Regions from separate parts of the Rhodococcus parequi genome, predicted to be linked through region 2. Evidence: riboswitches for the same ligand, from Rfam matches in the RefSeq annotation. Region 2 holds a riboswitch; the other holds the start of a gene.

Region 1 (15,355 bases), on a different contig from region 2:
TGCAGCAGAGGAATCGATACCACCCGACCGGTTCCTCTTGCTGTCGACACAATCGATTCACCCGGCCATCCGATACAGATTGGCAATCACACAAGAGCCACCCGGCCGATCCCCTGCACCACCGTACAGTCGCTTCTCGAAAAGCCTTCAGCTGAATACTTTTCGATCCGATCCGTCGACCGTCCCGGTACACACCCACGTGGATACCGGGACGGTCTAGGTCAGATCAACGTCACGGCGTGACGTCGACTCCCGGCGAGAACGTCAGCTTGCCTGTCAGGGCGGCCGTACCGGGACCTGCCGGCGGGCACACTCCGCCACCGGTGGAGTTGAAGTTGACCGTCCCGGAGTTCGAGGCGGTCACCGACGGCTTCGCGTACGGCAGCGGCCCGATGGTGCTCGCCCCCACCGTGATCGAGCAACCACTCGACGGCACCGTGACCACCGCGCCGCCTGCGGGAATGATCAGTGAACCCTGTGGAGATGCACCGTCATGGTCGACCTTCAGCTTCCACGTCCCGCTGGCAGCGACCGTCACCGGCTGGCCGTTGAGCGTGCAACTCGACAGACTCACACTGCTGATGTTGATGTCGATCCCGCCAGTGGACGGGTTGACGTTGCCGGGCGCAGCCGGGGTCGTTCCGGTGCCTGACACATTCGTGCAGCGCATGGTGTATCCCGGGGTGAGAATCCGGAGATCGCTGCTGGTTGCGGTGACCGGCGTGTTCGCGGGAGTGATCGTTGTCGACGCGTACGCCATCCCCGCTGCCGTCAACGTCGCGACCGCGGCGACGGCCAGAACCGCACTACCCCGGTTGAGAACTTTCGTTGCCATTCGTTTCTCCTTCGTGTGAGGTGGAGCCCCGTTCGGATGAACGGTCGAGTGGAAAGGCTTCGATGAATCGATTCGATCGCGGCGCTACAGCAGCTCCCATCCGGCGGCGTTGTAGACGGAGCTGGTGGTGGAGAGGGAATTGCCCGAACCACCTGACGGCAGGTTGGCACGTTGGTTGACGGCCCAGTTGAGCGAGCCGAAGAGACCGCATCCGGTGGCGCCGGGCACCGCAAAGTTGGTGGCCTTGTGCGTCGCCTGGGGCCAGACCCCGCCCGGGACCCCGGGAACCGTGTCCGAAATCCACTGCGCAGCACCAGCATCTTGGAGCGCCAACGAAAGCCGGATCGGATTGGAGGCAGAACCGATGTAGCAGTTGTTCCCCAGGAGCGGGTTGGTCAACTTCAACCGAACCGGAAGCTCGACACCGAGGGTGTACGGCTGCACCGACGGCAAGGCCACGGCTTCGACCGTCGCCTGGATGGCCGTCGGGCCGAAGTCCTCGGACGAACCCGTTCCGAGTGCGCCACCGGGGACACTGATCGACTTCGAGTACACACCGAACTTGCCATCATTGGCGGCGGGAACGAAGACCTGATTGGTCGGGTGGGTCGGATCCGGCTGACTGACGCCGCCGGCAATCATCAGGCTTCCATCCGCAATCTGGACGTTGAGGCTGCCGACACGCATAGTGCCGTCCCTGACCACAACCGTCATGCAGGTGCCCAGGTCGGTGGCAGGGTCGTAGACCTTGTCCAGCTGGCAGGTGTCCCAATTCTTGAAGTCGTACTTCGCCCCCGATACCGGGGCGGCTGCGTCCGCCACACCACCCCCGACCAGAGCCAAAGCTGTTGCCGCACCCAGGATCACGGAGCGGGTCATGAGTTTTCTCACGTTGAACCCCCATTCGGGTACACACCCGGCCAGATTCGATTCGAGCAAGACTCGACATCGCTGATCGAGTGCATTTCTCACGGAAGAGCATCGGCTCGATATGCACTGCACCTCGAGCACGATGCATGACGTTGGGGTGAGTCGGGTGCGCTGCTGGCGTAAGTCCGGAACGAGCGGGGTTGTGCCCGTTCCTGATCTCCCCCGAGATTCCCCATCCTGAGCCGGACCTGATGTCGGCCCGACTGCGTGCGCGTAACAGATCGTCACACACACGACGCCTTCGCGTGACAGTTTCGACAATTACCCCGGCCGCTGCCAAGCAGGCCCTCAGCTGGACGGGCGTTCAATAAATGTTGCGCCCCTTGTCATTTCCGAGATCCACGCAGGTCGACAGTCCGAGATACCGGTCGGCCGATATTCGCCTGGGCGCACGACTTCCAGCAAGGGGCCGGCCCTGGCCGTGACGACACCCGACCTTTCAGGTCGCCTTTTCGGTCAATGCCAAAGTTTGTACTGCAGTACAGTTTCGGTGTACCGCAGATAGATTTCGCCGATCCTCCCGAAACCGGCACATGACATCCGCTGTGTGTGTGACGATCTGTTACACGCTCGCAGTCGGACTGCAACAAGGTCCGGCTCTGGACGGGGAACATCGGGGGATTCGGATGAGCGCATCTGCGCCCCATCTCGATCCGGGGCACGCCCGACTCACCTCGACGCCAGGCGTCGCCAAGGCCCCTGCCAGGGCGGCGCCAACCTGTCAGTAGTGCACTCGGGCAGTCACAGCTGGGTTCGACCGAACCTCCTGGCCGAGTCGACATCCGTATGGGGGAAGTACATGCGAAAGAACACCACCCGCTCCGCCGTGCTGGCGGCCACCGCCGCGCTGGCCCTGGTCGGCGGCGGCGTCGCGAACGCCGCCGGATCGGCCGAAGGCAGCTCCGGTAGCAGCGGCAGCCTGTCCAGTTCCGAAGGCAGCAGCGGCTCGTCCGGCAGCAGTGGCTCCTCGACCGGATCGTCGGCCGCACCCGGCACGCCATACGAATTCGAGAACTGGGACACCTGCCGGCTCGATCTGGTCTACAACCCCGTCACCGACCTGGGCACCTGTATGACGGTCGTGGTCAGGGACGGCACCATGCGCATCGGCAACCTCGACGTCGCGGTCCCCGACGGCAGCCTGATGATCGCTGGCGGCGTCTCCCAGGACGCCGACGACCCCACAATCCAAACCTTCGTCCCGGCCGCCGACGACGGCAAGTTCGGCGTGTACGCCAACCCGATCACCGTTCCCGGCGGAGCATTCGGCGCCGCCTCGGCCGAGACGTTCGGCCCCACCGCCATCCAGGCAACCGTCGAGGCCGTCGCCCTGCCCGACGTACAGCCCTACACCCTCGCCATGCAACTTCCGGTGCGGCTCAAGCTTTCCAATCCGCTCCTCGGCGACAACTGCTACATCGGCTCCGCCGCCACCCCGATCAACCTGTCCCTCGCACTCGTGGGCAGCGCCGGACAGGCCGAATGGATCTCGGACAACGGCCCCGACGTGCCCGGCGGCGTCTGGCCGCAGGCACCCCACACCGCCACCGACTTCGCCGTCCCCGGTGCCTCCGGTTGCGGCCCGCTCGGCTCGCTGAACTGGGCGGTCAACCTGCGGGCGGGCCTGCCCTCCGCGGGCGCCGGTAACTCCCTGTCCACCACCAGCGCCGTCTACAACGTCGGCGGATGGGAATTGCTCTAGTCCTGATCCGCCCGCATCCCCTGATCCACCGCTGACCTCGTCCCGGTGCCGGTATCCCGCCGGCACCGGGACGACTCACGTCGTAGATGTCCCAGCCGCACGACTCACACCACCGTCCGTCGCACCCGCCTCGCCTGGGTAGGCTCGAGGCCGTGAACTACCTGCCCCTGACGCCGACCGGCCAGACCCCGATCCGCGCCCTCACCATCGCCGGCACCGACTCCGGCGGCGGTGCCGGCATCCAGGCCGATTCGCGCACCATGGCGATGTGCGGGGTGCACGCGTGCGTCGCGGTCGCCGCGGTGACGGTGCAGAACTCGGTGGGCGTCAGCGGTTTTCACGAGATCCCGCCGGAGACGGTCGCCGCGCAGGTGCGCTGCGTCGTCGAGGACATCGGCGTCTCGGCCGCCAAGACCGGCATGCTCGCGTCCACCGCGATCATCGAGGCCGTCGCGCAGGTGTGCACCGAGGTGGGCATCGGCCGCGACGGCTCCATCCCGCTGGTGGTGGACCCGGTGTGCGCGTCCATGCACGGCGATCCGCTGCTGCACGCCGAGGCACTCGACGCCGTCCGGAACACGCTCATCCCGATCGCGTCGCTGGTGACGCCGAACCTCGACGAGGTCCGCCTCATCACCGGTATCGAGGTGGTCGACGACGCCACCGCCCGCCGCGCCGCCGAGGCCCTGCACGCACTGGGCGCGCAGTGGTCGATGGTCAAGGGCGGGCACCTGCGCTCGTCGACGTCGAGCACCGACCTGCTGTTCGACGGCGACGCCTTCCACGAGTTCACCAGCCCGCGGATCGACACCGGCAACGATCACGGCGGCGGCGACACCCTGGCCGCGGCGGTGACGTGCGCGCTCGCCAACGGCTACGCGATGCCCGACGCGGTCGCGTTCGGCAAGGAATGGGTCACCAAGTGCCTCGAGGCGTCGTACGACCTGGGCGCCGGGCACGGTCCGGTGTCGCCGCTGTGGCGACTGGATCCGAAAAACGCCTGATCAGCGCGAATAGTCGCGCAGGGTCATGACGAAACCGACCGCCACCACCGGCACCGCGAGAATGTAGACGGTGATCCGGAACCACGTGGGCCCGTAGTAGCTCACCGCGATCGCGGCCGCCAGCGCCGCGATGATCATCAACACCCCGTAGAAGGGTGTGCGCTGCGGATGCCCGGACTCGGTCACGTTCCCCAGTGTGCGCGCCGGGCGTCGGGGGCGGCAACGGTTTCCCGAAGTCGTCCGAATGGTCCGCTAGGCCGTCACCGCGGTGCGGGCACCGGGCGCAGCACGTAGACCCGCAGGTCCTCGGGCACACCACGCTGCGGCGCCGCCAGCAGCCCGCGCCGGTAGCGCCGCGCGACCAAGCCCAGCTGGGCGAGGCGCTCCTCGCCGATCGCGTCGTGCGTGTTGCCGGAGACGACGACGTTGCCGTTCCCGCCGAGCTCCATCATGCGGGCGGCCACATTGACGTCGACGCCGAACCAGTCCGCGCCGATGGGCTGTGGGGCGCCGGTGTGCAATCCGACGCGCATGCGGGGTCGGTAGCCGGTGTGGTCGAGGGTCGCGAGCGCCGCGCGCGCCGCGAACACCGCCTCGACGGCCCGGTCGGGGTGGTCGAACACCACCATCAGCCCGTCGCCCAGACGTTTGACCACCTGGCCACCGCGCGCGATCATCGGCGGCTCGATGGTGGCCGCCACCTCCCGCAGCAGCGACAGCGTCGCGCCGTCGCCCACCTGCAGCGACCAGCTGGAGAAGCCGACCAGGTCGGTGAACACGATGGTGACCTCGCCGTCCGCGGGGCTGCCCCACGTCTTCTCGAGCACCGCCTGCAGCACCTGCAGCGCCGCCATACTCACCTCGCGCGACGCCCCTGCCCCGGTGTCGATCATGCGGGCCGCAGCCCGGGCGCCGCCGGGACCAGCCGTCGAGAGGGGGTCGCCGAATGCGGGATCACCGGGCAGTGAGCGCCTGATCCGGCGCACGGCGTCGACCAACTGGGGTTGCCGGTCCGCGTCGCGTACCCACTTCGCCACCGAACCGGTGACCTTGGCGTAGCCGCCCTCCGTGCCGGAATCCGTGGGGGCCGGTTCCGGTGTGGCGTCGCCCTCCGGGTCGTCACTCACCCCGGCAAGAGTAATCGTGGCCGGGTCGTCTCGCAGAACTGCCGCGTGACGCCGGTTTCGGCGCCTACTTCCCCACATCGGCCCGCGCCGCGCTCCGGGCGTCGCCCGCCGGCGGCACCCCGTTCACGCCGTCGGTCGACTGCGCGTAATGCCCGATGCCGTACCCGATCGCTTGCGCATTGAGCGCCAGCGCGGTGCGGTCGATGTTGCCGACGGTGTCCTGCGCGGTGTGGTAATTCGGGTCCAGCATCGCGTCGGCCTCACCACCCCACTGCTGCGCCTGAGCTGGTGTCTTCTTCTCCTCGGCGCCGGTGAACAGGCCGCCCGCCGGGATGCCGGCCGCGATGAACGGGCCGTAGTCCGACCGCCCGTCGAAGTCCGTTCCGCCCGGCGTCACCCCCAGCTGCAACACGATCGCCGCGAACGTGCGCTCGATCCCGGCCGATCCCTCCGGCCCGGGGCCTTCGCCGACGTTGTCGGAGTTGTCGCCGTCGTACACGAAGTAGCCGGCGTTGTGCGAGCCCACCATGTCGAAGTTGAGGTACAGCGCGATGTCGGCGCGCGCCGCGTCGTCGAGACCGTCGACGTACGCCGTCGATCCGTTGAGCCCCTCCTCCTCGGCACCCCAGAAGGCGAACCGCACCGCGTTCGCCGTGTTCGGCTTCGCGCCGAGCTGCCGGGCCGTCTCGAGCAGCGACGCGACACCCGAGCCGTCGTCGTTGATGCCGGGGCCGTCCGGCACCGAGTCCAGATGTGCGCCCGCCATCACCACGTTGCCGGAATCGCCGGTCTTGGTCTGCGCGATCACGTTGCGGGACTTGACCGTTTCGACCGTGGTGTCGAGTGTGAGGGTCACGGCGTCGCCCTGCCGCAGGGCGACGCCGTCGGCCTTGCTGACGCCGCCCGTGGGGATCCGCGCGTCCGCCTTCGCCCCCAACGTGCCGCCGGGTAGGCCTTCGTCCTCGTTGTCGGCGACGAGCACGGCCACCGCGCCCCGGTCGGCCGCGACCTGCTGCTTCTGCGCGAAGGGGCAGACGCCGCGATCCACCAGCACCACCGCGCCCGTGACATCCAGGCCGTCGTAGTCGGTGGCCTCGCAGCCCGGGGTCTCGTCCGGCGGCGCCGGCACCAGCCGGGCGGTGAGCCCGCCCTGCGGTGTCGCCGGCGAATACGTGAGAGCCTCGACCGGCACGTCGCGGCCGGCGAACGCCAGCGTCTGGGTGTGCGCGTCGAATCGGTCGACGTCGAATTCCGGTGTCTCGACGTCGAATCCGGTGCCCTCGAGCTGTCCGACGACGTAGTCGACGCTGGCGTCGTAGCCGGGGGTGCCGACCGAGCGGTTGCCGCCGTTCTCGTCCGCGATCCGCTGCAATTGCTCGAGATCGCCCATCACCGCGTCCGCGTCGATCGCCGCGGCCAGGCCCGGACCGTCCACGGGTGGGCCGCCCTCGTCGGGATCGCTGCATCCCGCGAGCAGCAGCGCACCGGACAGCCCCGCGACCAACCCCACCCTCACCCGCATGCGGGCAGAGTACCCCGATCGGACCCGGCTCCTCAGTCCCTCAGCCGCATGGCGAGGAAGGTGAGGATCTCGTCCCGCGCCGCGACGGTGGGCTGGCCGGCCTCGTCGATCAGGTGCGCCGTGACGACGCTGTGCGGGCTCGCGATCACGTGCTCGAAGAACGGCGACGTCTCCGGATTGGCGGCGCTGTCGGGCAGCACCCGCGCCTCGAACCGGTCGCCGAGGGCCCGCTCGTACGCCGCGAACCGCTGTGCGCGGCAGAATTTGTCGCCCTGGAACCGATAGGCCAGCACCGTCAGGTCGTCCTTCTCGAGACGTTTGCGCACCGACGCGAGTTCCTCCGGGCCGCTGTCGATTCCGTCCGGATCGTCGAGCGGCAGCGACGGCTGCGAGAGCACCGGCGCCAGCATCGCGGGCTCGAGCATCATCGACAGCGCGAAGTTGCCCGTGAAACACATGCCGATCGCCCCGACGCCCGGTCCGCCGCACTCCCTGTGTGCGCGGCGGGCGAGCACGCGCAGCCACGCGACGGCCGGGGTGGTGCCGTCGGCGCCGAGCGCCCGGAACTCCGCGCTCACACACGCCCGGCGGAGCACCGCCACCCCCTCCTCGACGCCGGGGACGGCGCCGTCCCGGCCGAACAGCGACGGCAGGTACACGGTGAAGCCGGCGTCACGCACCCACCGCCCGAACCGGGCGACGTGCGGGCTGATCCCCGGCATCTCCGGCATGACGATCACCGCCGGGCCGGTGCCCGCGACGTACACGGTCTTGGTGACGCCGTTCTCCTCGATGCTGCGCCGCTCGAAGTCGTCGAGCGGATCGTCCTCGTGCAGGCTGCGTTGGGGCACCGGTGTCCTCCGTGACCGATCGATGGTGGTCCGGTCAGTCTGTCCGGGCCCCGGCACGACGGGGAGAGGCGACATCGCCACCATCGGTGGCTACATCGCCACGGAGCTTGCGTCGCCATGGAACTTCCGGCGGTAGTCGGCCGGATTCATCCCCACCTGCTCGACGAACAGGCGTCGGAACGTGCCGGCGTCGCGGTACCCGACGCGTTCGATGACACGGGCCAGCGGCAGATCCGTGGTCTCGAGCAGGTTCCGCGCCGCCCGCACCCGGGCCCGGCGGAGGAACTCGAGCGGCGACTCCCCCGTCTCGGCTCGGAAGCGCCGCAGCAGCGTCCGGGTGCTCACGTGGAACGCGTCGGCGAGGCGGCCCAGGTCGTAGGGTTCGGCCAGGTGCTCCACCAGCCACGCCGCCACCTCGTCCGCGAACGGTCCGCGCACCGACGGCAGCATCGAGTCGACGATGTACGGCGCCTGGCTCGTTCGGTTCTCGGCCACCAGAGTGATCCGCGCGGTCGCGCGGGCGATATCGTCGCCGAGGTGTTCCCGGACCAGTGCGGTCGCAAGGTCCAGCGCGGCGCTGAACGCCGCGGTGGTGGTGACCGTCCCGTCGGTGACGATCAGCGCCTCGGGGCACACGGTCGCCCGCGGATAGCGTCGGCCCAGGCGAGACGCGAACAGCCACGACGTGGTCGCCCGCCGCCCGTCGAGCAGGCCGGCCTCGCCCAGCAGGAACGCGCCGACGCACACCGACGCGACGCGGGTTCCCCGGTCCGCCGACACCCGTAGGAACGTCGTCTCCCGCTGCAGAGAGTGCAGGCGCGCCGCGACATCCTCGGACGGCACGAGTTCGAAGCCGGGGACGATCACCCGATCGAACCGGTGGTGCCAGCGCCTGACGCCGATCGGAAAGCCGCCCGCCGCGGAAACGGGTTCGGCGGACGCCGCGATCACCGACACCCGGAACGGATCCTCGGTCGCCGCGCCCGTCTCCCGCGCAACACGATTGGCGATGCGCAGCAGATCCGTGAACACGAAGATCTCCGCCGCCAGACAGCCCTCGTAGGCCAGCACCCCGATCCGCATCGCGTCACCCTCCCGTCGTCCGGGCCGAACATAGCCGAAGCGCCCGGCCGAAAGACTTCGACCGGGCGCTTCGAGAGCGGTACTCAGGCGTCGCGCTTGTTCACCACGAACAGGCTCGCACCGAACACGATCGCGACGAAGGCCGCGAAGTAGAGTAGGCCGCCCCACGGACCCCAGTGGAAGTCGAACGCGCCACCGTTGCCGAGGAAGTAGTTCACGTTGTTGAACGGACCGAACTCGCCGACATACTTGCCCACCTTGGGGATGATCGTCGCGAGGCTCTCGATCACCAGCGGCCACAGCAGCAGCAGCGAGATGGCACCCGCCGACTGACGGATCAGTGTGCCGACGCCCACCGCCAGCACGGCCAGGAGTGCGTAGTAGATCGGGATACCGAACAGTTCCCGGGCATTGTCACCGCTGCCCATCGACAGCGTCTCACCCGACGTCGCCTGCGCCACGAAGAACGACGCCAGGGCGATGACCAGACCGAGGACCGCCGCGATCGCCGCCAGCAGCGCTGCCTTCCCGCCGATCACCTGGGTGCGGCGCGGGATGGCCTGGAACGTGGTGCGGATGACGCCGAACCGGTACTCGGTGGTGACCGCCAGCGCCGACATGATCATCACGAGCATGGCGCCGAACTGAGCGGCACCCGCCTGCGTGTAGGCGACGGTGAACTCGCCCATCGAGTTGTCGCCCGACGACACCAGCGACTTGTAGGCCACGCCCATGATCGCCGCGAACCCGACGCTGACCACAACGGCGATGAGGCTGCACCACATCGGCGACTTGGTGGACGTGAGCTTGATGCGCTCCGCATTCAACACGCTCATCGGAGCGCACCTCCCATGTTCTGCGCGGCCGGCTGACCGGCGATCTGCGCGTGGTACTGCACGTCGTCACCGGTGAGCTTCATGAACGCGTCCTCGAGCGAGCCCTGCTTCGACGCCAGCTCGTGCAGCACGATGCCGTTGGCTCCGGCGAGGGCGCCGACGTCGTCGGTCCGCGCTCCGGCCACCAGCAGCGCCGGCTGGTGATCGGCGCCCGGGTCCTCGTGGACGGCGAAGCCCTGCGCGGTGAGGAGACCGCGGAGCGCGTCGAGCTGGGGGCTGCGCACGCGCACCGACGAATCCGAGGCGCGGTCGACGAAGTCCTTGACGCTGACGTCGGCGATGAGGCGGCCGCGTCCGATCACGATGAGGTGCTCCGCGGTGAGCGACATCTCCGACAGCAGGTGGCTCGACACCAGCACGGTGCGGCCCTCCGCGGCCAGGCTCTGCATGAACTTGCGGATCCAGACGATGCCCTCGGGATCGAGGCCGTTGACCGGTTCGTCGAACAGCAGCACCTTCGGATCGCCGAGCAGCGCGCCCGCGAGGCCCAACCGCTGCGACATGCCGAGCGAGAACCCGCCGGCCTTCTTCCCCGCCACCTCGCTGAGGCCCACGAGGCGCAGCACCTCGTCGACGCGCGACATCGGCAGCGAGTTGGCCGCGGCCATCCACTGCAGGTGTGCCTTCGCCGAACGGTTGGGATGCACCCACTTGGCGTCGAGCAGCGCGCCGACCGTCCGCAACGGCTGCTTGAGCTGGTGGTACGGAACCCCCTCGACCAGCGCAGTACCCGACGTCGGCGTGTCGAGGCCGAGGATCATGCGCATGGTCGTCGACTTGCCGGCACCGTTCGGGCCGAGGAAGCCGGTGACGATTCCCGGCTTCACGGAGAACGTGAGATCGTCCACCGCTTTCGTCGACCCGTAGGTCTTCGTCAGTCCCCTCACTTCAATCATGCGCACCACTCTGCCCGAAACGCCCCTACCTGCGCATCGGTCTCGGGTCTACGCGCGTGTCATACCCAGGGATGACTTGTACCCCGAGGCGGGTGGGGGATCACCCCGAGTCAGTCCCGGACGGCACCGTCGGGCATCGTCACGTCGGTCAGATCCGCGCCGCTGACGTCGGCGGTGGAGATCCGCGCCCCGGTCAGGTCGGCGTGCGCCAGGTACGCGCCGGTGAGCCGGGCCCCGGTCAGATCGGCATCCTCGAGATGCGCGCCCGTCATGTACGCCCCCGACAGGTCTGCGCCGGTCAGGTTGGCGTGCGCGAGGTACGTCGACGTCAGGAACGACAGCGTGAGCACGGCGCCGTTGAGCTTCGCGTTGGTCAGGTACGCCTTGCTGAAGTCGGCGTCCGCGGCGACGGCCCCCGAAAGGTTGGCGCCGTTGAGGTTCGCGCCGCCGAGCTCCGCGAACGTCAGGTCCGCCCCGGAGAGATCCGTGCCCTCCATGTTGGCGCCTGTGAGATTGGCCCCAGCGAGGTCCGCACCGGAGAGATCGAGGCCGTGCAGATCCGGCGCGTCGGGCAGTTGGTCCCGTCGGGCGTTCCACGCCACGACGTCCGAGCGGAGCAAATCCAGAAGGTCGGTACTCAACGTCGTCATGGCATGCCCTCCAGGCACTCGAACCAACGGAGCAAGTTGCCGTCGAGCCTAGCCTGAATCCGCGCCGGGCCTGGGATTTCGATCAATCCGTGATCCGCGGCGCGCCACACTTACATCGGCGACGACGCCTGCGCCCAGAACCGCTTGGGGATGCGTCCGGCATGCCGGGCCTCGTAGCCGGCGACGACCGCGCCACGCATCGCCGACGCCATGAGCGCCGGATCCTTCGCGCGGGTGACGGCCGTCGCGAGCAGCACCGCGTCGCAGCCGAGTTCCATCGCGAGGGTTGCATCGCTCGCGGTGCCGATACCGGCATCGAGAATGACGGGGACGTTCGCGGCATCGACGATCATCTCGATGTTGTGGGGATTCGAGATGCCCAGACCGGTGCCGATCGGTGAACCCAGCGGCATCACCGCGGCGCACCCGACGTCCTCGAGGCGCTTCGCGAGCACCGGGTCATCGGTCGTGTACGGCAGGACGATGAAGCCGTCGTCCACCAACTGTTCTGCAGCGCTGACCAATTCGATCGCGTCGGGCAGCAGGGTGCGTTCGTCGGCGATCACCTCGAGCTTCACCCAGTCGGTCTCGAGCGCCTCCCGCGCGAGCTGCGCGGTGAGCACGGCCTCGGCGGCGCCGCGGCAACCGGCGGTGTTCGGCAGCGGCGCGATGTCGAGCCGGCGCAGCAGGTCCAGCACGCCGGTGCCGCCCGCGGCGTCGACGCGGCGCATCGCGACGGTGGTCAGTTCGGTGCCCGACGCGACCAGCGCCTCCTCCAGTACCGCGAGGTTCGCCGCGCCGCCGGTGCCCATGACGAGGCGCGAGCCGAAGGTGCGATCGGCGATCGTCAGCTTGCCCACGTCAGCCACCCTGCACCGCCGTGAGGATCTCGATCTCCCAGCCGCGGCCCACCGATTCGGTCCACCGGCCGCGCGGGAACACCGCGCCGTCCACCGCGACGGCGATGCCGCGCTGCGGCAGGTCGAGGCGCTCCAGCAACTCCGTCACCGTCAGGGGGCCGTCGAACTCACGGTCCTCCCCGTTGACGGTGATTCCGATCAACTCACTCATTCGAACCTCACTCATGCCTTCGCGGGTGAAAATCGTTCGGCGGTGGCACTTTCCGCCTCCGCCAGGGGCCTGCCGTCGAGGATCGCGACCGTCGCGTCCGCCGTCACCGGGGTCATCAGGATGCCGTTGCGGCCGTGCCCGGTCGCCAGCACCACGCGGTCCGACACGCGTCCGATGATCGGCAGGTTGTCCGGACTCATCGGGCGCAGACCGGCTTTCGCCTCGTACAGCTCGTACTCGCCGATCGCCGGCATCAGCGCCTCGGCGTCGGCGATGAGATCACGTACACCGGCGACGGTGACCTGGGTGTCGTGTCCCGACTCGTACTGCGTGGCGCCGACGACGATCCCGTCGGCGCGCGGAACCAGGTAGGACGGGCGTCCGTGCACACTGCCGCGGATGGTGCGCAGCGGCGCGGGCGTCACGCCCGGCCGGGCCCGCAGCCGCAGGATCTCGCCCTTGACCGGGCGCACCGGCAGGTCGGGCCACAGCTGCGCCGAGTGCGAGCCCGCCGCCAGCACCACCTGGTCGGTGACGAGCTCGTCGAGATCGGTCACCGCACGTTCGACCAGTTCGACCCCGGCCGCGATCGCCGCGGTCCGCAGCGCACGCACCAACAGCCGGTTGTCGACGGCCAGTTCGGTGGGTGCCTGCAGTGCCAGCCGGATCCCGCGCCCCAGCGACGGTTCGAGTTCGCGAATCTGCGCCCGGTTCAGGATGCGCAGCTCGTGGCCCTGCTCGGCTACCCAGTCGGCGATCGTGTGCAGGTCGGCGGCGTCGGCCGCGTCGAGCGCGACGGTGAGCGAATCGTCGGACGTGAACAGTTCCAGGTCCGCGATCCGCTCGAGTTCGGCGCCGAAGTCCGGCCACCGCTGCAACGACGCCGCGCCCAGCGCGAGTGCCTTCTCCTCGCCGGGCCAGCCCTCCGACAGCGGCGCCAGCATTCCGCCGGCCACCCACGACGCTCCGCTACCGGGCGCCGGGTCGTACAGCGTCACCGCCCAGCCGCGCTGCGCGGCACGCCACGCGACGGACAGACCGATGACACCGCCTCCGACGACGGAAACCGATCGGGTCAATTCTCTCCACCTCACTCCCTGCGCCGGCATGATCCGGGTCAGGTATGACGGTCGGGGCCGGCAGGCCCCCTCTCAGCCCCGTATCCCTCGGGACTCCCGTGTTGATTCGTCCGCACTAGAGACTACCGTTCGAGGTGTGCATGCTTCCCAGTCCGTCAAGCACCTCACACCGCGCGAACGTCTCGCCGACGCGCGCCTGTACCTGTGCACCGACGCCCGCCGCGACAAGGGCGATCTCGCCCAGTTCGTCGACGCCGCCCTCGCCGGTGGTGTCGACATCGTCCAGCTCCGCGACAAGGGCTCGACCGGCGAGCGCGAGCTGGGGCCGATGGAGGTCAAGGAAGAGCTGGCCGCGCTCGCGGTGATCGGTGCAGCAGCCCGCCGCCACGGCGCGCTGCTCGCCGTCAACGACCGCGCCGACCTCGCGCTGGCTGCGGGCGCCGACGTCCTGCACCTGGGCCAGAACGACCTGCCGGTGCACTATGCGCGGCAGATCGTCGGACCCGACGTCGTGATCGGCCGCTCCACGAACAACCGCGCGCAGGCCAGCCTGGCGGCGATCGAAGAGGACGTCGACTACTTCTGCACCGGTCCGGTGTGGGCCACCCCCACCAAGCCGGGCCGGGCCGCGTCGGGGCTCGAACTGGTCCGCAGCACCGCCGAGGCGCAGCCCGCCCGGCCGTGGTTCGCGATCGGCGGCGTCGATCAGGAGCGGCTGCCGGAGATCCTCGAGGCCGGGGCCACCCGCATCGTCGTGGTCCGCGCCATCACTGCGGCCGACGACCCGGAAGCCGCCGCGCGGGCGCTGTCCGACGCCCTGCGCGGCTGAGACCGGTCAGCAGTTCCCGGAGATCCCGGACTGCACCGACTGCTCGATGAGGTCGCGGGCCTCGGCCGGCACGTCGTCCCACGTCGCGGTCGCCGGGTCGAGCGTCGGCTGACCGGCCGCCACGGCCTGCTGGTTGTACGCCGCGACGACGGTTCCGCCGTTCGCCTTCAACATGTCGAGGAACTCGGCGCCCTTCGCCTCCCGGTCGAACGGCTGGCCGGTGGTCTCGGCCTGCTGCTCGGTGGCGTCGAGGTAGGCGACCACCTGCGCGCACATCACCGAGACCGCGGTGTCCTGCGCGTCGGCGCCGGCGTCGGCGGTGACGGTCGTCCGGCCCGCATCGTTCGTGGTGTCCTTCGAGTCGGAGTCGCCACCGTCGCTGCAGCCGGTGAGAACCAGCAGGGCGACGGGGACGGCGGCGATCAGATGTCGAATGCGCATGCCCCGAATGGTGGCATCACACCGCTTCGGGCTCGCGCACGGGTGTCCGGTTCTCGGCGACGGGATCGGGATCGCCGCGGAACGCGATCACCGCGGCACCGACGAGAACAGCCAGGTAGACGAGCAGATAGACGTTCATGAGGACGTCTGCGACGGTCCACCACGGCGGGAACAGGAACAGGCCCACCACCACGTTGTCCTCTTCCCACCGGTACGGCCACGCGCCCGCCGCGGCGTACACGACGACGGCCGCGGTCCACCACCAGCGGTTGGTCAACGTCCGGTGCACGACGTAGACGAGCAGCGGGACGAACCACACCCAGTGGTGGCTCCACGAGAACGGCGACACCGCGGCGGCGGTCAACCCCGCAACGGTGACCGCGAGGAGCGACTCGCCCCGCCGGTGCAGTCGCACCACGATCCACATGCTCGCCGCGAC
Region 2 (15,355 bases):
CATTCCTGCCGCCGCTGTGGGTGCTGCTCGGCCTGTCCGTCGTGATCGGCCTGGTGTACGGACCCGTCGGCCCGATCGCCAACTGGGCCATGCAAACCCGCAGCCCCGAGCACATGCGCGGACGCGTCGTCGGCGTCATGACGTCCACCGCGTACGCGGCCGGACCGCTCGGCTACCTGCTGGCCGGACCGCTCATCGACCAACTCGGCATCCGCAGCACGTTCTTCGTGCTGGCGATCCCCGTGGTCGCCGTCGCGGCTGTGTGCTTCGCACTGCCGGTGCTACGCGAGCTCGATGCCGATCGGATGCCGCCGACGGTGAGATTAGGCTCGCCGTCATGACTTCCTTCGACGCCGGCGTGATCGCCGCGGTGACCGGCCACATGAACGGTGACCACACCGACGACAACCTGCTCATCGTGCAGGCGTTCGCCGAGCCGAATGCCACCGCGGCCCGCATGACGGGACTAAACGGCGAGTCCGGCGAATGGGTCGCCGACGTCGACGGGGTGGAGCGGACCGTGCGGGTGCCGTGGCTCGGACCCGTCACCGACCGGGCGTCGATCCGCACCGAGGTGGTGGCGCTGTACCGCGCGGCGTGCGAGAAGACGGGCGTCGCGCCGAACGAGCACTGACCGGCCGCCGACGGTATGGTCCGTCCGTCTGCAACGATCGTTGCAGACGGACGAAAGGATCGCGTCGACGTGGACCTCGATACCGCCCTCACGACCACTCGGACCGTTCGCAAGCGCCTCGACTTCTCCCGCCCGGTGCCCCGCGATCTGATCGACGAGTGCCTGCGTCTGGCGCTGCAGGCGCCCAACGGCTCCAATCGCCAACTGTGGCACTGGGTGATCGTCGACGATCCTGCGGTGCGCGCGCAGGTCGCCGATCTGTACCGCGAGGGTCTGGCCGACGCGATGGGGCGAACGAACATGCGCAACCCCGATCCCGCCCAGTCCGGTCGGATCCGGCCGTCCGTCGAGTATCTCGGCGACCATCTGCACGAGGTCCCGGCTCTCGCCATCCCGGTGCTGAAGGACGATGCCCGCGGGATGGAGGTCTTCATGCAGGCCAGCCGCTGGGGCTCCGTCATCCCCGCGGTGTGGAGTTTCATGCTCGCGTTGCGGGCCCGCGGTCTCGGCTCGGCGTGGACGACCGTGCACCTGCTGCGCGAACAGCAGATGGCGGACCTGCTCGGCATCCCGGACGGCTACACCCAGGTCGGGCTGTTCCCCGTCGCGTACACGCTCGGCACCGACTTCAAGCCCGCGTCGCGCCGCCCGGTCGACGACGTGCGCAGCTGGAACCGCTTCGTCGAGGCGCCGTCGGGCTAGCTGAACCCCATCACCTGGTCGCCCCACGCCACCCGCATCGCGTGATCGGGGTCGGCGACGAGGCGGTCGTGCGCGTCGATCAGCAGCGTCGACCGGGTCTCCTCGCTGTACGGCGCCCAGTGCTTGGAGCCGTCGAGAGCGGCCGGGACACCGTGCCGCGCGAACGCCAGCCAGCGCCGCTGCACGCGGCCGGACACCTCGATCGCACTCCGGCGACCGCCCAACCAGAAGGTGGGGTCCGGATTGAGCGTTCCGAAATTGCCGAACACGTACGGCAATTCGGTCGCGTGCGCCGCGCCGACCCGCGCCGCCCGGAGCAGCGGGGTGGCGTGATCGAACCGGTACACCCAGGTGGGCGAGTGCCGGCTGTGCGCGTCCGCCACCCACAGGGCGGGCATCCTGAACGCCGCGTCCCGCGAGATCGCCAGGACACCTCGCGCTTTCGCGCTGTCGGGGTACGCCGCGACGATTTCCGCGAGCCGCAGCGCCGAGAGTCCGGGGTTGTCCTGGGCGAGACCGGCGAACATCTGCTGGACCGCCTCCGCGCTCACGGGCAGCAGCGGTGAGCGCATGAACTTGAAGATCGACGCCTCGTCCCGGTTGGAGCCGATGATGAGCGGGATCCGATGCGAGTACCCCTTCTGGAACGCCGCGACCGGGTAGTGCGGAACGAGATCGCGGTCGACGACCGGCGCCATCGCCAGCGTGCCGGGCACCTTCGTCGGCACCTCGTTCACGAGGATGTCACCGGCCTTCACCAAGTGTTCGACCGGCATCGCGGCGAGATCGCCGATCCGGTCCGCAGGCAGGTCGAGAATCTCGAGGAACCGGGCCGCGACGGAGGCCGCCCGCTCGGCGCCGTACACCGACGTCGACGGCGGACTCTGCGCGATCGCGCGATGGAACAGTCCCTCGGCCCGTGGCACCGTCATGAGCGTCGTGACGGACCCGCCGCCCGACGATTCACCGAACACCGTCACCTCGTCGGGATCACCGCCGAACGCGGCGATGTTGTCGCGCACCCATTCGAGCGCCGCGATCTGGTCCCGCAGCCCGAGATTCGACTCGAACGTCCGGTCCGCGGTCGAGAACGACGACAGGTCCAGGAACCCGAGCGTCCCGAGCCGGTAGTTGAAGCTGACCAGGACGACGTCGCCCCGCTCGGCCAGGAGGCGACCGTCGTAGATCGACTGGGCGGACGAGCCCAGGCAGTAGGCGCCGCCGTGGATCCACACCATCACCGGGCGCGGGGTGCCGTCCGGGCGCGGCGCCCACACGTTGACCGTCAGGCAGTCCTCGTCGATACGCATCGACGGATCGAGGGGCACCGACGTGTCGTGGCCCTGTGGCGCCATCGCGCCGAATCCGCCCGCATCGAACACGTCGTCCCACGGTTCCGGCGGCGCCGGGCTGCGGAACCGCAGGTCCCCGATCGGCGGCGCGGCGTAGGGAATCCCCTTCCACGCGAAAACCGAACCGTCGGCATACCCGCGGACCGGTCCGCACGGCGCCTCGACCACCAGGCCTCCGGGCGCCTGCGCCGAGGCGATCTCCACAGCTTCCATCGCACGGCCCTCCTCACCGCCGGCAGGCCATCGACCGGGGCTGCCGACCGACTGCCAAGGTACCAATCCTGCGGTGCTAAGGTCGGCTCGTTCACTGACACGGGGTGCTCCGCACGGGCGGGGCTGAGATCACACCCGGGAACCTGCATCAGGTAATGCTGACGAAGGGATGTCATGGCGATGACAACGCCTGTCCACGACACATCTGTCCACTCCGCCGCCACCGACGGCGCGCGTTTCACCGATCTGCTGTGGGACCGCACCGCCGTCCTGCGCGCCGCGATCGACGACATGGAGTTCCTGCGCCGGCTCGGTGACGGCACCCTGCCGCTCGACGTGTTCCGCACGTACATCGAGCAGGATTCGCTCTACCTCGCCGAGTACTCCAAGGCCCTGGCGCTGTTGGCGGCCAAGGCCCCCGATCCCCGGACCGCCGCGTTCTGGGCGACCTCCGCCGCGACCGCCGCGGTCGTCGAGACCGAACTGCACGAGGGCCTCATGAGCAGCGGCGTGCTGCCGGAGGGTGCGGGCGCATCCGAGCACTCACAGGCCTGCCTGGGGTACGTCTCGTACCTGACCGCGACCGCGTCCACCGAGTCGTATCCGGTCGCGGCCGCGGCGGTCCTGCCGTGCTTCTGGATCTACGCCGAGGTGGGACGTCGCCTCGCCGCCGACGCGCACGAGGTGCTGGCGGCCGACCCGTCGCACCCCTACGCCCAGTGGGTGACCACGTACGACGACCCGGCTTTCCACGAGTCCGTGGCGACGGCCCGCCGTCTCGTCGACGAGGCCGCGGACGCCGCGACCGCCGAGCAGCGCGAGGCCATGATCCGCGCGTTCGTCGTCGCGACACGGTACGAATTCATGTTCTGGGACACCGCCCTGAACCCGCAGCCCTGGCCGGCGTCGTGACATCGGTGTCGCGGCTGCGCCGCGTCCTGGCCACGTCGGCGATCGTCGCGTCCGCGATGAGCATCCTCACCGGGTGCGCGAGCTCCGACGATTCCGGGGACACCATCCGGTTCGCGCTCGACTGGACGCCGAACACCAACCACACCGGGCTGTACGTCGCGCTGCAGGAGGGCTTCTTCTCCGACGCGGGCCTGAACGTCGAGGTGCTGCCGTACAACAACACGTCGCCGGACACCCTCGTCGATGCCGGCAACGCCGAATTCGGCACCAGCTTCCAGGATTCGGCCACGTTCTCCCGCGCCGCGGGCGCGCAGACCGTCTCGGTCCTCGCGCCGCTGCAGCACTGGGCGACCGGCATCGGGGTCAAGGCCGACCGCGCCGACATCGCGAGCCCGAAGGACCTCGACGGCAAGACGTACGCGGGCTTCGGCGACCCCGGCGAGCGGGAGACGCTCCGCCAGGTGATCCGGAACAACGGCGGCACAGGTGATTTCGAGACCGTCGTACTCGGCACCTCGGCGTACGAGGCGGTGTACGGCGGGCAGGCCGACTTCACGGTGTCGTATTTCGCCTGGGAGGGTGTCGAGGCGGCCCGTCGCGGCACCCCGATGCGCTACTTCCACTACACCGACTTCGGTTTCCCGGACGCCTACGCGATCGTCGTGAACGGCAACGAGAAGTGGCTCGCCGAGCATCCCGAACAGGCCCGCAAGTTCGTCCAGGCGCTGCAGCGCGGCTACCAGGTGGCCGCCGACGACCCGGACCGCGGCGCCCAGGCGCTGATCGCCGCCAATCCGGGGGTGTTCAGCGACGAGGAGCTGGTCGTCGAGAGCCAGCGGATGCTGGCGGCGGACTACATGAAGGACGCCTCGGGACGCGTCGGCAACCAGACGCGGGAACTGTGGGCCGGCTACTCGGGGTTCCTGTACGAGCACGGGCTGCTCGCCGGCCCCGACGGCAAACCGCTGACGACGGAACCGGACTGGTCGACGTACTTCACCGATGAGTACCTCGCGACTCCGTAAGCGCGACGCGACCACCGCCGTCGGTCCGGTCCGCCGACTGGCGCCGGCGGTGGTCGTCGCGATCGTCCTCGTCGCGGCGTGGCAGGTCTACGTCGCGGTCAGCGGGATCCGACCGCAGGTGCTGCCGTCGCCAGGACGCGTGCTCGCACAGGGGTGGGCTCACCGCGACGACATCGCCGTCCACGCCTGGGCGACACTGCAGGTGACGCTGATCGGGTTCGCGGTGTCGCTGGTCGTGGCGTGGGCACTCGCGGTCCTCGTCGACTTCTCCCCCTGGCTGCGAAGGGCTTTCGTGCCACTGTTCGTGGTGTCGCAGACGCTGCCGATCATTGCGATCGCACCGCTGATGATCATCTGGTTCGGCTTCGGCCTGCTACCCAAGGTCCTCGTCATCGCCCTCGCGACATTCTTCCCGATGGCGATCGGACTGATCGAGGGGTTCGCCTCGGCCGATCGCGAGGCCGGCGCGCTGCTGCGCAGCATGGGCGCGTCGAAGTGGCAGCAGTTCCGTTACGTGCGACTGCCGTCCGGGCTCCCCCGCTTCTTCACCGCACTGCGCATCGGCGTGACGTACGCCGTCGTCGGTGCGGTGTTCGCCGAGTACGTCGGCGCGAGTTCCGGACTCGGGATCTACATGAGTGTCCAGAAGAACTCGTTCCGCACCGACCTGGTACTGGCGGCCGTGCTGGTGACCGCGGTGATCAGCGTCGCGCTGTACCTGTGCACGTTCGCGATCGAGCGGGTCGTCGCGCCCTGGATCCAGCCACCCGGCAGGGAGGACCGTCGTGGCTGAGTCTCCCGTCGTCGAACTGACCGCCGTCACCAAGACCTTCGGCAGCAGGCAGGTGCTCGACGGCATCGATCTCGCGGTCCGGCCGGGCGAGTTCGTCTCGGTGATCGGTCCGAGCGGATGCGGCAAGAGCACCGTGTTCGGGATCGTCGCCGGGCTCGACTCTCCGGATTCGGGCGCGGTGTCCGCTCCCACATGCGCGCACATGCCGCAGAAGGATCTGCTGTTCCCGTGGCGATCGGTGCTCGACAACACCGCGCTCGGTTTGGAGGTGCAGCGGGTCCCGAGGAAGCAGGCCCGCGCCCGCGCGGCGGAACTGTTCCCGCGGTTCGGGCTCGCGGGCTTCGAGGACGCCCGACCGCATCAGCTGTCGGGCGGCATGCGGCAACGCGCCGCGCTGCTCCGCACCGTCGTCCAGGACCGCTCCGTCCTCCTGCTCGACGAGCCCTTCGGAGCCCTCGACTCGCTCACTCGCACCGAGATGCAGACCTGGCTGCAGGACGTCTGGCAGCAGTACCGCTGGACCGTTCTGATGATCACGCACGACGTGAGGGAGGCGGTGTTCCTGTCCGACCGGGTGGTCGTGCTGTCCGCCCGTCCCGCGACCGTCCGTCGTGAGGTGGTCGTGGATCTGCCCCGCCCGAGGGAACTGCCGATCGTGACGTCACCGGAGTTCGCGGCGATCGAGCGCGAACTCATCGAGGTCCTGCACGAGGAGTCCCGCCGAGCGCTGGCGGAACAGGAATCCGCGGACTGATCCGGTACCGGACGGTCCCCACGTCGGGTTCACCGAATCGACTGCCGACCAAGGGAACTGGTCGGTTCATGCGCGATCGAGACGGTCACCCCGCCACCCTCGACGGATCGAGACATCCCCGTTACCCTTCTGTTATGGCGCGTCGGAAACGACGACTTCGCCGCCGGCCGGATCTCGCTACGGTCTCCGCTCCGTCTCCCGGGTGTCGGCACCCGACAGGAAGTTCACGATGACGAAACGCGTTCTGCTCACCGCCCTCGCCACCTTCGCCGCGCTGGCCCCGGCGCTGGCGCTCACTCCCACCGCGTCGGCGGCAACCGGCACCGTGTCGAACGGCATCGGATGGACGGCGAAGCCCGACGCCGGTCCGTCGAACCCGATGCAGAACCAGGAGTACTGCACCCTCGGAGTCGTCGGCACCGACGCGCTCGGCAACAAGATCGCGATCTCCGCGGGGCACTGTGTCTCCGAGGCCGCGGGCGGCGCGACCGAGTTTCCGGACGGGTCGACGGTGTACCGCTTCGGTCCGTCCGGCACCGGCGATCCGATCGGCACCATCGCGTACCGCAACCCGCTGATCGACTACGTCGTGATCGAACTGAACCCGGACGCCGTCCTCTCCTCGGACGGACCGGAGGCCCGCATCGACAGCATCGGGCCGTCGCATCCCGACGGCATGCTGTGCAAGGCCGGGGTGAGGACGGGCCTGACCTGTGGGCCGATCTACGGACAGGAAGCACCGCGGATCAACTCGTTCGCCACGGCGAACGGCGGCGACTCCGGCGGCCCCGCGTTCGTCAACGGTTCGCAACTGGTCGGTATGACCCGGGGCCCGTTCGAGTTCATCGACTTCTCCGCGGTGCTGGGCAGCATCGCCACGCAGACGAACCCCGTCGGCAAGGGTTTCACGGTGACGGACAGCTGAGCCGTCGAACAGCCGTCGAAACGCCACGCGCCCCGCCGCCGGAAAACCGGCAGCGGGGCGCGTGAGTGCGTTTCGGCCTACTTGCCGGCGATGTTCATCGCGGCGATGTGGCTGAACAGCATGCTGGTGCCGATCGGGTTGCCGCCACCCGGGTAGGTGGTGCCGCTCGGGGCCGCCATCGTGTTGCCGGCGGCGTACAGACCCTGGATCGGGTTGCCCGAGGTGTCGAGGACGCGCGCCGCGGTGTCGGTGCGCAGACCGCCCTTGGTGCCGAGGTCGGAGATGCCGAACGCGGCCGCGTGGAACGGACCCTGCTCGATCGGGATGAGCGCCGGGCCGCCGCCGGTGAACGCGCGGTCGTACGCCTCTTCACCGCGACCGAAGTCCTCGTCGACGTCGTTGGCCGCCAACGCGTTGAAGCGCTCGACCGTCGCCAGCAGGTTGTCGGCCGGGATGCCGATCTTCGCGGCCAGCTCCTCGAGGGTGTCGGCGGTGTGCCACAGGCCCGCGTCGACGTACTTCTCGGTCTCGACCATCGAGACGTTCGAGGCGCCCACCGGGGGACGCTCGCCCGCGCGGTCGTCGTAGATCATCCAGTACGGCAGCGTGACCGAGCCGTCCTCCATGCCCGCGATGATGTCGCGGCCGAGGCGGTCGTACGGCGCGTACTCGTTGACGAAGCGCTTGCCGTCCTGGTTGACGAAGATGCCGCCGGTGAAGCACAGCGCGAACGCCGAGCGTCCGTCCGGGTGCGTCAGACCGGGCGACCACCAGGCCTCGCCCATCAGGTCGGTGTCGGCACCGACGGCGATGCCCGCCTGGTGCGCCTGGCCGATGTTGCCCCACGGACCCATCGTGTCGCGGGCGGCGCCCGGGACGCCGTACTTCTGGCGGAGCTCGTCGTTGCCCTCGAAGCCACCGGCGGCCAGGATGACGCCCTTGCGGGCGCGGATCGCGACCTGCTCGCCGTCGCGCTCGACGATGGCACCGGCGACGGCGCCGTCCTCGACGACCAGCTCGACGAGCGGGGTGTTCAGGTTCAGCTTCGCGTTCGGGTACTTGCCGATCGCCTTGAGGAAACGACCGATCAGCGCGCGGCCACCGATCAGCATCTCGGGCAGATCCGCGCCGAGGCGGTCGAAGTCCAGCGGACCGCGCACCAGCTTGTGCAGGTCGCCGACCTCGGAGATCGGCAGCGGGCTCGGGATGGTGTGCCGCTGGCCGTCGTTGCGGGCCTTGGGCGCCTTACCGAAGTAGTCCGGCCACGGGTACGTGGCGAACTCCAGGTCGTCGTCCTCCTCGAGGTACGCGACCAGCGGACCGCCGCCCTTGACGTAGGTGTCCTGCAGCTCGCGCGGGGTCCGGTCACCGACGACCGCGTGGTAGTACTCGAGCGCGTCCTCGATCGTGTCGTCGACGCCGGCGCGCTGCAGCACCGGGTTGCACGGGAACCAGAAACCGCCGCCACCGGAGTAGGCGGTGGTGCCACCGAACTTGTCCGTCGCCTCGACCAGGATCACGTCCAGGCCCTCGCGAGCCGCGGTGTATGCGCCGGTGACGCCACCGGCGCCCGACCCGGCCACCAACACGTCACATTCTTCGTTCCAGTTGACCATCGTTCAGCCTTTCCCGGCGCCGCCGGATTGGGTTCTCCGCCTTGTCGATGCGGAAGTAGGTTGGGGCCCTGCGGCCCCGGCAAGTGCGCCGCGATCAGCCGATCGGGCGCACGGGGTTCGATCCGTCCCAGGTGCGGGCCTGCTCGATGCCGTAGGCGAGCATCTCGCGCATGCCGGCGCTCTGGATGTATTCGAAGACGACGCCCGGTTCGGAGGGCGCATGCACGTAGGCGACCCGGGTTCCCGGCCCCTCCGCCACGAAAAGCTCCTCGAGCCCGCGACTGCGGGCCTCGGCGAGAGTGGACTCGAGGTCGTCGGTGATCCACGCGATGTGATGGGGGCCGACGAGCGGCTCGCCCGAATCGTTCGCGTACGGCGAGGGCATCGAGGACGTGATCTGCATCAGCTCGATCTGGAGGTCGCCGGTGTAGCCCATCGCGACGTCCATGGTCACCACGGTGTCGGCACCCAGGTAGCGACCGTTCAGCGTCACACCGCGGAAGACGGTCCACGGGCCGACACGGGCATGCGTCACCCAGTGGTCGATGGCGGCATCGAGGTCTGCCACCACATACCCCATCTGAACAGCGGGTTCGGGGACCTCGCGACTCATGCACACCTCCAACGGCATTCGACGTGGTGTGTGATGGTAGCCACCCTTACCGGGTGTGATTCAAGTTGTTGTCCCACTGAGAGGACGCACGCGTCACAGGCGTGCACCGGCGCCGGACGCGCCGTCAGCGACCCGATCCGCCGCAGCCCCAGCCGAGCCCGGCGAGTTCCTGTCCCCGGGACAGGACGTCGTCGAGCATCTTCTCGGTGAGCCTTCCGGTGAAGGTGTTCTGCTGACTCGGGTGATAGCAGCCGATCACGTTGAGCGGCTTGCCGTCGGCGGTGCTCAGGACCGCGACCGCACCGTGCCCGAACTTGGGCTTGGGGGTGGGCACGGTACCGCCGGAACGGCGCACGGCGCCGAGGATCGCATCCCAGCCGAACCCACCGAGCGCGACGACGGCCCGCGCGAACGGCAGCAGCCGGGCCAGCTCGGCGTCGAGCCAGCCCGCGCAGCAGTCCCGCTCTTCGATACTCGGCTTGTTCTCCGGCGGTGCGCACCGTACCGCCGAGAACATCCGCACGCCGAACAGCTTCTGGCCGTCGGCGGCATGCTCAACCTCGGCCCTGGTCGCGAGCCCCGCGCGGTGCAGCGCCCGGAACAGCCAGTCGCCGGCCTGGTCACCGGTGAACATCCGGCCCGTGCGGTTGCCGCCGTTCGCTGCGGGCGCCAGGCCCATGATCAGCAGCTTCGGGAAGTCGGCCCCGAAACCGGTGATCGGGCGGCCCCAGTACGGCTGGTTCGCGAACGACGCACGCTTGGTCTCGGCCGACCGCTCACGCCACTCGACGAGCCGCGGGCACGCCCGGCACACGCTGATCCGGGCGTCGATCTCGAGCAGGTTCTTCGCGTCCGCGGCCATCGTGACCACGTCGGCTGCCGAACGGGCCACGGGGGTCTGCTCGTCCGCCGGGTCACCGGGCCACCCGGTACCGGGCGGCACCGGGGACGGGAACAACTCTCCGGTGCCGGGGTGCGGCAGCAACTCGCCGGTCATCGGTTCCGCGCGCTGGTAGGCATGCGTCAATTCAACCCGATCCGCGGGACACGACCCAGTCGGGTGCGGACGAGCCGGACGCGGACCCGCACAATCGACGGTATGCCTGCACACCCGGTCGATCCAGCGCTCGTCGAGGCGGCTCGCGCCGCGCGGAGGGTGGTCGTGTTCAGCGGTGCCGGGATGTCGGCCGAGAGTGGCATTCCGACGTTCCGGGACGCCCGGACGGGACTGTGGGAGCGGTTCGCACCCGAGCAACTCGCGAGCCCGGAAGGCTGGGCGCGGGACAGCGGCCTGGTATGGGCGTGGTACCAGTGGCGCACCGGACTGGTGCGCCTAGTGCAGCCCAACGCCGGCCATCGCGCGGTGGCCGAGTGGGCGCGGCACGCGCACGTGCAGATCGTCACCCAGAACGTCGACGACCTGCACGAGCGGGCCGGCAGCGAGGTGGCCGCGCATCTACACGGGAGCCTGTTCTCCCCGCGCTGCAGTGCCTGCGGCACCGCGCACCCGTCGGACGGCGGCCTCGACGTGGAACCCACCGGTCCGATCACCCCGCCTCGATGCACGCACTGCGGCGGTTCCGTGCGGCCCGGCGCAGTGTGGTTCGGCGAGTCGCTGCCCACGGACGCCTGGGAGCGGGCCGAGAACGCCGTCGACGCGTGCGATCTGATGGTTGTCGTCGGCACGTCCGGGGTGGTGTATCCGGCGGCCGGACTACCGCTGCGCGCGGCCGAGTCGGGTACCACCGTCGTCGAGATCAACCCTCAGCCGACGGATCTGACTCCCTACCTACAGCATTCGTGGCGCACCACAGCCGCCGAGGGATTGCCGGCACTCGTCACTGCGGTCGTCGACGGTCGGTAGCGCGACGACTTCTCCGCCAATACGATTGCGTCGTGCATCCTCGCCCCGCGTCCGCAATCACAGCCTCGGACCGGAAGGCACCCGCTCTGGTCTCGGTCGTGATCGCCGCCAAGAACGTCAAGGGAATCATCGACGTCCAGTTGACCGCTCTCGCCCGGCAGGACTACGACGGCGCCTTCGAGGTAGTCGTCGCCGACAATGGGTCGACCGACGGGCTCGAGCAGTTTCTGCTCCACCACCCGCTCCGAGACAGGCTGCGGATGTCGTGCGTCGATGCGTCCACCGCTCCGGGTGTCAGCCACGCGCGGAACGTCGGGGTCGCGCGTTCCGCGGGCGCTTTCGTCGCATTCTGCGATGCAGACGACCGCGTCCGCCCGGACTGGTTGCGCCACCTCGCGCAGGCCGCAGCACGTTTCGACGCCGTGGCCGGCGGCCTCGACGGTCGCCCCCTGTCGAGTGAACGCTCCGCCGCGTGGCGCCCGCTCTCGGCCGTGACAACCCAGCCCAGCTCGGCCAACGCCCGCTTCCCGTGGGGCGGCGGCGGGAACATGGGCATCTGGCGTGACGTATTCGACGAGATCGGCGGGTGGGACACTTCGTACGTGTACGCCCTCGAGGACATGGAGTTCAGCTGGCGTCTGCAGCTGCGCGGCCGGTCGCTGGGCTGGGAGCCGCGAGCGGTGGTGGACTATCGCTTGCGCGACGACCTTCGTTCGCTGTGCCGCCAGTCGTTCGCGTACGGCCGGGGCGAGGTACAGCTGTACCGGGACCACCGCGCGACGTGCATGTCGGGGCGCCCCGTCCCCTATCTCGTGCTGCTGATCGCCCTGATCGCCGTTCGGAATCCGCTGCTTCCCGTGACCCTGACGAGACTTCCACGCGGACAATGGCTCTGGCATGTGAGCGCGCTTCTCGGACGTGTCGCGGGCAGTCGCGATCTCGGCGTCTTCTACGTATGAAACATCAAGACACACCCCATCGAGGAGGACACGTGCAGGCACGCTCGCCCCGACTTGTGTCGATCGTCATTCCGGCGTACAACGCCGCTCCCGTGATCGACGTCCAACTCTCCGCGCTCGCCGCACAGGACTATCCGGATCCGTTCGAGGTCGTGGTCAGCGACAACGGCTCGACGGACGATCTGCGGGACCATATCGCCGGCCACCCACTGGCCGAGCGGCTGCGACTTCGATATGTGGACGCGTCCGGCGCCCGGGGTCCGTCCCATGCCCGCAATCTGGGTACCGCCGCAGCAGCAGGGGACTTCATCGCGTACTGCGATGCCGACGACCAGGCCCACCCGCAATGGCTCCGCGAACTCGTCCGCCGCGCCGCCGATTTCGACGCGGTCAGCGGCCCGGTGGAGACCTTCACCCTGAACTCCGTCGAAGCCGCCGCATGGACGCCGGTCAACCCGCCGGAGCGGAGAACCGAGCTGCCCGGCATGTTCCCCGTGGCCGGAAGCTGCAACCTCGGAATGTGGCGCGAGACCGTCGATGCGGTCGGCCCGTGGGACACGAAGTACGTGCGGGGCTCCCAGGACGTGGACTATTGCCTGCGAATCCAATTGGCGGGCTGCACCTTCGGACACGCTCCCGAGGCGATGATGGCCTATCGAGTCCAGTCGTCCTACCGGGGGTTGTGGAGCCAGCAGTTCGCGTGGGCCCAGTCCGAGGTCGGAATCTACGTGCAGTACCGCGACCGCGGCCACAGACGCCGGAATCCTCTACTCGCCCTCGCCATGCCGGCCCTGTTGGTGCTGCGGAATCCGCTACTGCCCCGGGCCGTCACGAAACTGCCGACCGGCACGTGGATCTACTATCTCGCCGGGTTCACCGGACGGATCCGCGGGAGTATCCGGAACCGGGTCTTCTACGTGTGAGCACTACAGGTACAGGTGGCGCTGCTCGATGCTGCCCCGGATTCGCCCGGTGACCGCACCGGCCACCCAGTACCACTGGCCGCGGCGCCCGGCCGGCCAGTTCCACGGCAGCGCCGGCAATCGGAACAGCAGCCACCCGAGGTAGCCGAGCAGAATCAGCGGATTGGAACCACGGGCGCCCTGGTCGGCGTACTGCTTCGCCAGCCGTGCCTCGGCCCTGTTGTACTCGACGGCCTGGTCGAACATCTGGCGGCGCGTCGTCCGATACCGATAGGCGACGAGCGCGTCCGGGTTGTAACCGAGCTCGTACCCGCGCAGCTGGGCCCGCCAGCAGAAGTCGACGTCGCTGCCGGCCGTCGGATACGTGTCGTCCCATCCGCCGATCTCGTCGAAGACCGAACGCCAGACGCCCAGGTTGCAACCGAAGGTGCTCGGGAGGAAATGCGCCATCAGCGGCAGCTTCTCCGGGGGCGGGAGCGCCCGCCATTGCGCGATCACGGGATCGTTGAGGGTGTCCCGTTCGAGCAGCCCACCGACGATGCCGTGGTCCTTGGCGGTGACGGTCATCGCCGTGAGCCATCCGGGGTGCACGGCGTCGTCCTGGTCGCAGTACGCCACGAACTCGTGCCGCGCCGCCTGGGTGCCGACGTTGCGCGCGTGCGACGTCCCCGCGACCGCACTCGAATCCACCCACCGCAGCCGCAGTCCGTCACGGAGCGGATGCTGCTCCACGTGGCTCCGAAGTGCCGGGCTACCCTGGTTGTCGCTGACGACCACCTCGAATTCGCCGTCGTAGTCCTGGCTTCCGAGTGCTTCGAGTTGAGTGTCGATCTCCGGCAGAGCGTCGTAGGCTGCAATCACCACCGACACCCCGGACGGCGTCCCGAACTCCCGCCCGGTCGGTCGAGTCCTCGATCCGCTCACCTGTGGCCCTCACCTTCGTCGAGTGTTCCGATCGGCGCCGACGTCTCCACGGTCACCGCCGCGAGCAGCGCGGTGAACCGACGAACGAAGCCGCGCGCGGTCGACTCGTCGAACAGCGCCGTCTGGTACAGCAGACCACCGGTCACGCCCATCGGCACGTCGGCGTCGTCGTAGTGGTCGTTCAGGCTGAACTCGAGCTCGTGCTTGGCCACCGCGGGCGGCACCGGATGCTGGGCGATGCTCAGTCCCGGGAAGTCCGCCGTCAGCCCGTCCGAGGCCCGCTGCAGGATCAGCGTGACCTGGAACAACGGGTTGTGTGCCGCATCGGGATCCAGACCCAACGCCTGCTCCAGGCGAGGATTCGACACGTCCGGGTGGGCGTACGCCCCGAGTGCCGCACGCCGCACCTCCGCGACGAGATCCACGAAGGTGCTCTCCTCGTCGACGACCACCCGCATCAGGACGTCGTCGGAGAAGTTGCCGACCACGTCGTCGAGTTCGGGCTCACCGCGCCCGGCGATCGAGGTCGCCACGGTCACGTCCTTCTCGTTCGCGAACCTGCTGACACACAGGGCGAACGCCGCCTGCAGGACCATGAACAGGCTCGCCCCGCACGCGCGGGCCACGGCCACCAGCGACGCGTGGGTGTCCGCGTCGACCTGGACCGGCACTGCCGCACCGGCCGTGGACCGGACCTCGGGCCGCGGCCGGTCGGTGGGCAGGTCCAGAACGTCCGGGCGGTCCGCGAGCGTGCGTGTCCAGTACCCGAGCTGACGGGTCGCCTCACTGTCCGGATCGTCGAAACCGCCGAGCAGGGCGTGCTTCCATACCGCGTAGTCGGCGTACTGCGCGGCAAGCGGGTCCCACTGCGGTTCGACCCCGAGGGCCCGTGCGGCGTAAGCGATCATCACGTCGCGGGTGAGAGGGCCCGTGCTGTAGCCGTCGGCCGAGATGTGGTGCACGACGACGGCCAGGACGTGATCGTCCTCGCCGATCCGGAACAGTCGCATGCGTAGCGGCAACTGCACCGTGACGTCGAAGTCGCTCCACAGGAACGCCGCCGTCGCGGCTTCCAGTTCACCCTCGTCCACGGCCACGACCTCCATCTCCGGGATCGCGTCGGCGGCCGGGACGATCACCTGGACC

What was found. Region 2 has a riboswitch for thiamine pyrophosphate ahead of ABEU20_RS10675 (TenA family protein). Riboswitches for the same ligand answer to the same signal wherever they lie in the genome.
Region 1: it holds a riboswitch for thiamine pyrophosphate, as region 2 does, so the genes downstream of both, thiO (glycine oxidase ThiO) here and ABEU20_RS10675 (TenA family protein) in region 2, are expected to answer to the same signal.

The regions. Positions count from the first base shown of each region.
Region 1 covers NZ_JBDLNV010000008.1:159,336-174,690, forward strand. Annotated here, with positions in the region: gene ABEU20_RS21645 (hypothetical protein) at 233-835, opposite strand; gene ABEU20_RS21650 (hypothetical protein) at 920-1,714, opposite strand; gene ABEU20_RS21655 (hypothetical protein) at 2,565-3,467, shown strand; gene thiD (bifunctional hydroxymethylpyrimidine kinase/phosphomethylpyrimidine kinase) at 3,620-4,471, shown strand; gene ABEU20_RS21665 (hypothetical protein) at 4,472-4,657, opposite strand; gene ABEU20_RS21670 (adenylate/guanylate cyclase domain-containing protein) at 4,732-5,598, opposite strand; gene ABEU20_RS21675 (M28 family metallopeptidase) at 5,663-7,120, opposite strand; gene ABEU20_RS21680 (dienelactone hydrolase family protein) at 7,153-7,971, opposite strand; gene ABEU20_RS21685 (GlxA family transcriptional regulator) at 8,062-9,054, opposite strand; gene ABEU20_RS21690 (ABC transporter permease) at 9,138-9,890, opposite strand; gene ABEU20_RS21695 (ABC transporter ATP-binding protein) at 9,887-10,846, opposite strand; gene ABEU20_RS21700 (pentapeptide repeat-containing protein) at 10,957-11,496, opposite strand; gene thiG (thiazole synthase) at 11,607-12,365, opposite strand; gene thiS (sulfur carrier protein ThiS) at 12,358-12,567, opposite strand; gene thiO (glycine oxidase ThiO) at 12,579-13,676, opposite strand; TPP riboswitch at 13,645-13,756, opposite strand; gene thiE (thiamine phosphate synthase) at 13,783-14,475, shown strand; gene ABEU20_RS21725 (hypothetical protein) at 14,482-14,916, opposite strand; gene ABEU20_RS21730 (glycosyltransferase 87 family protein) at 14,933-15,355, opposite strand, start outside.
Region 2 covers NZ_JBDLNV010000003.1:521,015-536,369, reverse strand. Annotated here, with positions in the region: gene ABEU20_RS10695 (MFS transporter) at 1-341, shown strand, start outside; gene ABEU20_RS10690 (DUF2470 domain-containing protein) at 338-634, shown strand; gene ABEU20_RS10685 (nitroreductase family protein) at 704-1,336, shown strand; gene ABEU20_RS10680 (carboxylesterase/lipase family protein) at 1,333-2,901, opposite strand; TPP riboswitch at 2,992-3,088, shown strand; gene ABEU20_RS10675 (TenA family protein) at 3,076-3,813, shown strand; gene ABEU20_RS10670 (ABC transporter substrate-binding protein) at 3,810-4,838, shown strand; gene ABEU20_RS10665 (ABC transporter permease) at 4,816-5,631, shown strand; gene ABEU20_RS10660 (ABC transporter ATP-binding protein) at 5,624-6,385, shown strand; gene ABEU20_RS10655 (chymotrypsin family serine protease) at 6,615-7,310, shown strand; gene ABEU20_RS10650 (FAD-binding protein) at 7,388-8,926, opposite strand; gene ABEU20_RS10645 (VOC family protein) at 9,021-9,539, opposite strand; gene ABEU20_RS10640 (uracil-DNA glycosylase) at 9,664-10,536, opposite strand; gene ABEU20_RS10635 (NAD-dependent deacylase) at 10,639-11,403, shown strand; gene ABEU20_RS10630 (glycosyltransferase) at 11,436-12,362, shown strand; gene ABEU20_RS10625 (glycosyltransferase) at 12,395-13,285, shown strand; gene ABEU20_RS10620 (glycosyltransferase) at 13,289-14,209, opposite strand; gene ABEU20_RS10615 (non-ribosomal peptide synthase/polyketide synthase) at 14,206-15,355, opposite strand, start outside.